Regions from separate parts of the Leptolyngbya sp. GB1-A1 genome, predicted to be linked through region 2. Evidence: predicted binding sites of a transcription regulator. Region 2 holds the regulator's gene; each other region holds the start of a gene.
What was found. Region 2 encodes NtcA, which controls nitrogen genes in cyanobacteria. Its sites were predicted from a motif close to TTTGTANNNNNNNNTACAAA; they were not measured.

Region 1 (3,284 bases), on a different contig from region 2:
CAAAGACAGTGAGCTGACCCGAGCGCAGCGCAGTTTGAATGGCTCCAATATCGACTTGAGCGCGCAGCGTATTGCAGTAATTTTTCCAGGGATCAAAGGTTTGTAGTGAAGGAAGCGGATCGGCAGGAGCAGCGAGGGCGGCAGGCGTTTCCTTGAGCTTCGCCTCGATTTTTTGGGTTACTTCCGGCGGTACTGATCCCCCAAACGCACCTTTGACTTTTAACCCTGAATAAATGCCTGGGTTGTGGCTAGCAGTAATGACCAATGCACCCAGCGCGTTAAGCTGCTTGGCGGCTAAACTAAAAGCCGGAGTTGGCGCGTAGGTTTCCGAAAGCAAGACTTCGTATCCGGCAGCTTGAACCGCTTCTGCGGTGACTCTGGCAAACTCTTCGGAGAGGAAGCGGCGATCGTATCCCACAATAATCAGACGACTGCCGTTACTGCCGTAGGTGTCGGCTAATGCATGGGCAGCGAGAGGTGCAACGCGCAGCAGTCGCTCAACGGTGAAATCAGCGGCAATCACGCCACGCCAGCCATCTGTGCCAAAGGTAATCGGTTTTGCTGCCAGGGACGCGGGGGAGATGGGAACTGCCATAAAAATTGCCTCTCAGGTCGTCGATCGTAGGGCTAGTACGGTAGGGCTAACAGGGTGGGCTAACTAGTGGGCTAACTCAGGCAGAACCGAAATCTGGTTCTAAAGCAGCCGGAGCAGTGCATAACAACGTCAGTGCATTGCATCTTCAAGGGATGACAACTACAGCTTAAAGCAAGCCACTAGGTAAAAGTATCGGCGATCGAGTTGCCCTTCAGACAAGTGCTTTTACGAAAAATCGCCGTAAACTTTATTAATTCTGGTGAGTCGAAGCGGAAATTTTACAAGGTTAGCCTTCTTGTTCAGTGTTTGGCAGCGAACCCTACCGATATTGTGCCCACTCAGCTGCAATTAGAGTATTTTTATTACAAATAAAAAAGGACATCTCATTTCAGAAATGTCCTTTGATTTCATTGCGTTTGGTTTTGCTACAGGCATGCGTCTAGACGATGCTCAGTCCAGCTCTGATTACACATCCTGTTCGCTGAGTTCGCGGGTCATGTAGTCAAAGGGCTGATCGACCATCGCCGCATTTTCTATGCCCGCAGCAGCAATTTGCTCTTTCACAATATCTTTCATGATCTGAATGCCAATCACCGTGGAACCGATCGGCACACCGAGCGAATTGTAGGTTTCACGCAACCCTTGCAAAACGCGCTCATCTAGCACATCCATACTGCCTGCAACCAGGGCATAGCTGGCATAGCGCAGGTAGTAGTCCATGTCGCGCAGACAGGCGGCATAGCGGCGCGTAGTGTAGGCATTACCACCCGGACGAATGAGCTCAGGAATTTCTTCAAAAAGCTGCGACCCTGCCTGACGCACGATCGATGCAGCATTGGAATTGATCACGGCGGCTGCCTGAATGCGAGCGGTGCCGCTATCGAAATAGGCTTTGAGGGTGTCTAGCGCATTGCGATCGAGATATCGACCTGTGCTGTCGTAGTTTTTAATGAGGCTCGTCACCGCGTCCCGCATGAGATCTGATCTCCCAAAAATTCCGATTAGTAATCGTGCTTACTATTAGCAATTCGCCCTTCAGTGTATCACGGTGCGTTTCTCAGAATTCGCAGCAGATCAGCGATCGTAAGGCTTCTGATTGTTAAGTTTTTTGTCTATTAAGTTGTGTTTTGAATTGTGGAAAGTTGCAGGAGAAGGGACATTTTGTAATCTACGATACAAAATCCGGGTGAACCAGTTCCTACGATGGTTCAGGTGTGTTACAACCCGGTTCAATTTACGAAATTTCTCTTGAACGCAGCCTAACCCCAACTCCAGGTTATTGCTATCGCTGGGTGGGTGAGAGTGCCTTGAATGCTTGAGTAATCCAGTCGAACCGCTCAGTTTCCACTCCACTGAATTTTAATCGCTCATCGTTGCTAAGGAGCAGTTCATGACGACCCCCCAAGACGTTCTCAATTTGATTAAAGAGCAAAATATCCAGCTCATCGACCTTAAGTTTGTCGATCTGCCTGGAACCTGGCAGCACCTCACCGTTTATCATGACCAAATCGACGAGAGCAGCTTTGATCAGGGCGTACCGTTTGACGGTTCCAGTATTCGGGGATGGAAAGCGATCAACGAATCAGACATGATGATGGTGCTTGATCCTAATACCACCTGGATTGACCCCTTTATGGCGGAGCCGACGCTGAGCGTGATATGCAGCATCAAGGAACCCCGGACGGGCGAACCCTATTCTCGCGATCCTCGAACGATCGCCCAAAAAGCAGTAGACTACCTCTCCTCAACTGGACTTGGCGACACGGCTTTCTTTGGTCCTGAAGCGGAGTTCTTTATTTTTGATGATGTTCGCTTCGACCAGAATCAGCACGAAGGCTATTATTATGTTGATTCGATTGAGGGTCGTTGGAACTCTGGTCGTGTTGAGCCGGGCGGCAATCTGGGCTATAAGCCCCGCTACAAAGAAGGCTATTTCCCCGTTGCGCCGACTGATACTTCGCAAGACCTGCGGACTGAAATGTTGCTGACGATGGCAAAGTGCGGTGTGCCGATCGAGAAGCATCACCACGAAGTCGCATCGGGTGGTCAGTGCGAGTTGGGCTTCCGGTTTGGAACGCTGCTTCAGGCAGCAGACTGGCTGATGACCTACAAGTACTGCATTAAGAACGTTGGGAAGAAGTACGGCAAGACCATTACCTTCATGCCCAAGCCCGTCTTCAACGACAATGGTTCTGGAATGCATACCCATCAATCGATTTGGAAGGGCGGCCAGCCTCTGTTTGCAGGCGATGGCTATGCAGGTCTGAGCCAGATGGCACTGCACTATATCGGCGGTATTCTGAAGCACGCTCCCGCTCTGCTAGCATTCACCAACCCAACGACCAATTCCTACAAGCGTCTGGTTCCGGGATTCGAGGCTCCGGTGAACCTGGCATATTCGCAGGGCAATCGATCGGCTTCAGTGCGGATCCCGCTATCTGGTACAAATCCGAAGGCGAAGCGTCTGGAGTTCCGCTGCCCGGATGCAACCTCGAATCCATACCTGGCGTTTGCGGCAATGCTTTGCGCTGGAATTGACGGTATTAAGAATCAGATTGATCCCGGTGAACCGCTGGATGTGGACATCTACGACCTCAGCCCGGAAGAGCTGGCTAAGATTCCTTCGACTCCGGGATCGCTAGAAGATGCGCTGGAGTGCCTGGAGAAAGATCACGACTTCTTGACGGTG
Region 2 (3,284 bases):
GTTTGCATCACGTTCTCTTGAATCCGATTGGGCAAAGGCTTACCGCGCAGTCCTTCCAGCAACAGAAACACAAGCTGGCCGCCATCCAGAGCCGGAAGCGGCAGAATGTTGATAATCGCTAGGTTAATGCTGATGATTGCCGTGAAGGGAAACAGGCTTCCCGCGTTCGCTGCAACCAAGCCCGCGCCCTGCTCCACAATTTTGACGGGGCCGGCGACCTGCCCTGCCATCGAGGAGAAGTTGGTGATTAGACCAATAAATCCATTCACCGTGGCAAGAAACATTCCCTGAAACTGCTTTGCTGCCAGTCCCAGCACCTCAAAAACGCCATTGGGGCGGCGATACTGAGTTGCATTGATATTGGGGGCAAGCTGTACGCCGATTTTTGCGACGCCATCTTCTCCCGCTTTAGGGGTAACGCTGAGATCAAGCTGTTGATTGCCTCGCTGCACGGTAAATTCAACAGGCTGATCCGGACTGGTGCGAATCGTTTCCATTAGCGATTTAACGGCGTCCTGAGAGGCTCCCAGCGGCTGATCGTTAACTTCTAGGATAATGTCTCCTGCCTGAAGCCCTGCCCGTGCTGCCGGAGATTGTTGAGAAATGATTTCTGGAATTACGACGCCCGGCTGATAATCAAACTGTTCAGGAATGCCGATCGTCGTGAACTGCGCCACAAACACCAGATAGGCAAAAATCAGATTGGCAATCACGCCTGCACTAATTACAATGGCGCGATCAAGCACCGGACGGTTTTTCAGCAGATTTGGATCGTTGGGCGGAATTGTACTATCTGGGTCATCGTCGGGAAAGCCAACAAAGCCACCCAGCGGAATCGCTCGCAGCGCGTATTCGGTGCGCTCACCCTGGTACTTCAGCAAAATCGGACCAAAGCCGATCGAAAATCGATTGACGTGAATTCCTTGCAGACGAGCTGCCAAAAAGTGCCCCAGCTCGTGAACCACAATTAACAGGGCGAGAACTGAGATTGTCGCTAATACTGACATAGACCCAGATTAATAAATAGAACCATCTGTAGTCCATTCTAAAGGGCGGTGAGGATTACTACTTCTACCCTGAGGGTTGGGTGGGGGAGGGGGAGATGAGGGGTGAATGGTTATCAGTGTAATTGTCTAACTCAGGTTCTGTTGGAATCGCAAGCTTTCTCCGTTCGGCAACGTCTGTTTGCGTCCGATCGCAAGCCTCCTGTTCCTTTTCTCCAGAAGCATTCGCTTAGGATGAGGTTACTTGGGAAATGAAAGTTCTATCCCTTGTCCTTCCTGTCCTTCTGGGGGCATGGGTGTTTTGAACAGCGACACAGCCAACTTTAAGTGAACTGCTGGCTGAGCGTGACTGGATTGTGAACGGTAATTCTTTTCTTGTGGATCGAAATCATTTGATCCTGACGCAGATCGCCGAGCAGCCGAGTCACAGTGACCCGCGTTGAGCCGATCGCTTCCGCAATTGCCTGATGAGATAGTTTGAGGTCGATCGTAATGCCCTCGGTGGTGGGCATGCCGAAGTCGCGGCAAAGAATCAGCAGGAAGCTGACCAGACGTGATCCCATGTCGCGATGCGCCAGCGTTTCGATCATCATCTCGGTTTGCAGAATTCGGGAGGATAACCCTTGCAGCATCAGCATACAGAGATCGGGGTTTTCCTTCAGGGCTTTCTCGACTTGCTCGATCGGCACAGACAGCAGCTCAACGGGCGTAAAGGCAACGGCATGATAGAAGCGATCAGCACGTTGCCCGGTGATGAGCGACAGAACGCCAAACACGCTGTTTTCACGGAGAAGCGCGACCGTAATTTCCTCACCTGCTTCATACACGCGAGATAGTTTGACTGCCCCTTTTTGCAGGAAGTAAACTCGCTCGGCAGGGTCGCCGGGAAAGAAGATTGTTTTGCCACGATCGTAGGCTTCAACAACAGGTGGAAAAGCACTCCCGCTTAATTGACGAAAGACGTTTGCCAATGGCTTATTTGGTGCAGCTACCATATCCCTTCCCCCAGCCCGCCTTTGAAGATTTCATCTTACCGCCACCTGCTACCAATAAGATCATTCGTTCTAGCCCAATTGGTTCTAAGCGATTTTTACCCCCTGTCCTTCACTCTGGTGTGGAGCAAGTAGGGTTAAGCCAAATGGGATATTGGAACTTCTGTGATAGCTTTCTGACTTTAAATTACTAAACTTAACTCTGAGCGGATTTTTTGTATTAAGTAATACATATCTAGCCCAATCTTGGTCTGAGTGCTGAAAAAGTCAGATTTTAAGGCGAAATAGGGGCAAAAAGTTCCTGTTAAAACCGACTGACTGAGACTGATCGATTGAGACTGATATTGCTCCAGCAGCTCAAGACAATGCTTCCAAAATTGGATTTGCGAGGGTCAGCAGTGCCAGTTTTGTGAAGGATGTTTTCTAATGCTCTATTTCCCAATTAAATATCACCATTGATTCTGCTGAAGGGGAAACGGCTTCGCATTGTTGTTTGGCGAAACGTTGTCTTCTCCTGGCTAACAGGCTCCCCGACGATTAAGCACAACCTGGATAGTTTTGAAAATCAGCCCTAAATCATAAGCGATCGACCAGCGTTCCTGATAGCGCAAATCTAATTTCACGATTTCCTCAAAATCGGTTACGGTTGATCGACCATTTGCCTGCCATTCTCCCGTGATGCCTGGCTTTACCTCTAGCCGCTGCCAGTGATGAGCTTTGTAGCGGCTCACTTCATTTAGCGTAGGCGGGCGGGTTCCAACCAGGCTCATCTCGCCGCGTAGCACGTTCCAGAATTGTGGCAGCTCGTCTAGACTAGTACGCCGCAGAAACCGTCCTACTCGCGTAATACGAGGATCGCAATTGTTCTTAAAGATGTAGCCTTGCGCCTGATTTTGAACCTGATGCTGAAGTTTCTCGGCATTCACCACCATCGAGCGAAACTTCCAGATGCGGAACGTTTGTCCGCGAAACCCGCATCGCTCCTGGCTGTAAAAAATGGGGCCGGGATCGCTGATATAGATTGCTACTGCGATCGGGATCAAAACCAGAGCGGTCAGCGTTAAGCCAACCCCTGCGCCCAGAATATCGATCGATCGCTTAGTTCTGCTCTGAACCGAAGGATGAATCTCAGATGCAAATGACGGCAGTAGGGTAACAAATTCAGAATGTGTGAATGACATAGCGCAGCAGCCTCTAGACAACGCCCCAAAAGAGGCAAACCAAAGAACAATTGATTGAACCAGAGCAGTGAGCGCGCCCTTAAACCGCAATTTCGGCAGCTTTGCGC
Region 3 (3,284 bases), on a different contig from region 2:
CAGATTAGTCAGCACTTCGCGCAGTGCCTTCGGGTCTACCAAAGCGGGCGGCAGCGGCGTAGCGATCGAGGAATGCAGCATTAACTGTCGATCTTGAGCGATCGCATCGGCAGAACTCAGTAGCGGTGACAGCACTTCGGTCAGCGCGTGGGGTGTGACCTGAAGCAAAGCTCCCGTGACCCAGTTGGTTCCTGGAAGCAAAAGCGGCGACTTGCTGCTGGTCAGAGCAGGGGGAGAGGGGTCTGAGGCATTCGGGGATGGAGTCACCCCAGGCGCAATTTTTGCTGGTGGTAAACTGGGCTGCTCCCAGTCCAGAGCGACTTCAAACTGTTGCAGCAAGTCTTGCAGACGTTCGCTTTCACGGATAATGCCTTCTGCAACGGAGTAATTGCTGTCTTCGGGGCGGAGTCGCTTTAGCAGCAGCTTACCAAACGTGCGAAGGGCCGTGAGCGGATTGCGAAACTGATGCAGCAAAGTATCAAATACATCCTGCCGCTGATGATGCAATTGACGGAGCTGCCGCATATCCTGCGCTGCCCACTGTGCCCGCTGGTCGAGCAGACAGCCGATCGCCAGGGTATGGGCAATTTGTTCAATTTGCTCCTGTTCATTTTCGGTCCAGGGGCGATCGAGCCGAGCCGTAATCAGTAGCCCCATCACCACATTTTCGTGCATCAGCGGCAAAACAGACTGCTGCTGACGGAGTAGGGCGCGTTCCGCAATTTGAAGCGGCAGCAGAGCAGTTTCATCGATTGTGACCGGGGCACGAGTTGAGGAAATTTCAGACGCAAGTTTCGGCTGTTCCAAATTAACTCGGTTTCCTCGCATCAGGCTGAGGGTTTGCTCATTACTCCACTGCATGACGCCTTCCGGGTAAGCAGCAATCGGAACAAGCGGCGCATCTGCAAGTTCAGTAAGTTCTTCAGTTAAGTAAACAATACTCAGCACTGCCCCCAACCCCTCGGTCAGCAGTTGAATTTGCGATCGACAGAGGGCAATAAATTCGGGGCTAGCAGGCGACAGCATGAATGTCTCGACAATTATTCACAAAACGGCTGTTCACAAAACTTTCACAAAACGATTGTTTACAAAACTTTAGAGAAGCGAGAGTCACTACATCAAGATGAATCTGACCGAAACAAAGAAATTGTCTAAAAAGATTAAAAACTGATCAAAATGACGCAGTTCCTCAACCAAGCCTGGTTTCCGGGAAATTTATCCTGTAGCTATCCACAATAAAGCCTAAAGCCTGGAAACATCAGCTTTTCAACTATTTTATTCAGAAATCTTGCGGACGGTAACGGCTCCCTTGAAATCCCTGGGTGATTATGAGAGCATATGTGAGGTATAGATTCTCTTTAGATTCTGTATCAATCGCTTAAAAAAGTTGAAATTTCAAACTTAAGCGGATATACTTTGCAGGGTCTTAGTATTTTGTAATCCTGGTTACATTAACCTAGTTACATTAAACCCTGACTACACAAAATCCTACTGCGTCGAGAAGAGAGGAGGTAGAGAGGTTGGCAAGAAGACGTAAGCGTAAAAGTCGCCGTCGCCTGGAAGGACGGAGAATCCTTGAGTTAGTGCCTCAGTACAGCATTGAAAGCGGCGAAGAAAAGCCCGTTACTGCGGCTCGGAAGTTTATTCAGGCTGAGGGTATTCTGCCTCCTGCCCTGCTTCTGGTTAAGCGTAATGAGCATACCACCGATCGCTACTTCTGGGCAGAGAAAGGTCTTTTCGGTGCCCAATATGTGGAGGAAAACCACTTCCTGTTTCCAAGCCTTCGGGTTCTGGAAGAGGACGGTGAAAACATTCCGGTTGGTGCTGGGACTCACTAGCATAGTCCAAGTGAGAGCCTATCTTTGGGTTTGCTGGCAATCTCAATCACCTGGCTTAAGAATTCAATCTCTACAGCTTGAAGCAAGATAATCGCTCCTGTTCAGCTTAATCGAGGCGGTTGTTTGGTAATTGCCTGTATAGGCTGGGTGATCGTAAATCTGAATCAGGTGAACTGTAATTCCTTAAATCAGGTTGGGATTGAACACTATTGAACCACAAGATGGTGCAAGCAAGGTAATCTAGCATTACTCTATTTCTGGAGAAAGCTATCCAGGCAAGCAAGCGGGGTCTATATCGATCTCGCTTTTTTGCTGCACTTCCTTTGGTGCTCCTTCCTTTTGTGTTGCTCTTTGTTCTTTTTTATATTTTCTTCCACTGCTTTGCTATCAATATTACTGAATATTTTTTTGCGGAAAACTATCTCAAGATATACCGTCTAAACCTGCTTTACGATAGATAGGCTTTGACCCAGCTTGAGGGATCCTTTCCAAACGTTTTTATAGAGGAAGGCAGGAAATCTGTTGAAAAATCAGTCTATATTGAGGAATGTAAAGTCTTTCTAATCGGCACGTTGCTATGGCTTTGATTCGGATTCCTCCTAGCTGGCAGTTGCCGGAGCGCACCGTCACTCCCGAATCTGCTTTCTTTAATCGACGGCGTTTTTTGAAAGGGCTGGCAGGTGCGGGAATTGCGGGGGCTGCGCTGCCCTTGATTGGCTGTCAGAAACAAAAAGTGCTCGACCAGGCTGCCATTGCCGGAACCCAGTCGCTTGCTGTAACGCTGAATCCAGCTTTTGCTCAGGTCGATCGTCCACTGACCAATGAACTGGTTGCCGCAACGTACAACAATTTTTATGAGTTTGGCAGCACGAAAACTGCAGTCTGGCAAAATGCACGAGCGTTGCCGATCGATGACTGGAAGGTTGAAGTCACTGGATTGGTCAGCAAGCCCCAGACATTTGATTTGGACGACCTGACCCGCAGGTTTCCCTTAGAGGAGCGCATTTATCGCTTTCGCTGTGTGGAAGCCTGGTCCATGGTAATTCCCTGGGTAGGCTTTCCGATGAATCTGCTGATTCAAGCCGTAGAACCCACCGCTGCGGCAAAGTTTGTGCGCTTTACTTCCTACTACAACCCGAAGGTCACTTACGGTCCCCTCTTTCCGCCAAATCAGTTTCTTCCCTTTCCTTATACTGAAGGAATGCGGCTCGACGAGATGGCAAACGAGCTAGCGTTTTTTGCAGTCGGGGTTTACGGGCATACGCTGCCGAAACAGCACGGCGCACCCCTGCGGGCAGTGCTTCCCTGGAAGTATGGCTTTAAGGGCGCGAAGTCGATCGTCAAAATTGAGTTTGTAGACCGTCAGCCTGCTACCTTCTGGAACACACTGAGTCCGAGTGAGTACAAGTTTGAATCCAACGTTGACCCGGCTGTGCCTCATCCGCG

Region 1: a site for NtcA is predicted at 1,756-1,775, ahead of glnA (type I glutamate--ammonia ligase). Genes of this name have one in related genera too.
Region 3: a site for NtcA is predicted at 1,434-1,453, ahead of NDI45_RS19220 (DUF3155 domain-containing protein). Genes of this name have one in related genera too.

What each region holds. Positions count from the first base shown of each region.
Region 1 is NZ_JAMPLI010000007.1:32,151-35,434, forward strand. It holds gene NDI45_RS09670 (phosphoglucomutase/phosphomannomutase family protein) at 1-595, opposite strand, end outside; gene apcB (allophycocyanin subunit beta) at 1,061-1,570, opposite strand; gene glnA (type I glutamate--ammonia ligase) at 1,986-3,284, shown strand, end outside.
Region 2 is NZ_JAMPLI010000029.1:39,076-42,359, forward strand. It holds gene rseP (RIP metalloprotease RseP) at 1-1,007, opposite strand, end outside; gene ntcA (global nitrogen regulator NtcA) at 1,328-1,999, opposite strand; gene NDI45_RS21610 (sugar transferase) at 2,515-3,177, opposite strand.
Region 3 is NZ_JAMPLI010000023.1:7,573-10,856, reverse strand. It holds gene NDI45_RS19225 (ATP-binding protein) at 1-1,026, opposite strand, end outside; gene NDI45_RS19220 (DUF3155 domain-containing protein) at 1,521-1,838, shown strand; gene msrP (protein-methionine-sulfoxide reductase catalytic subunit MsrP) at 2,416-3,284, shown strand, end outside.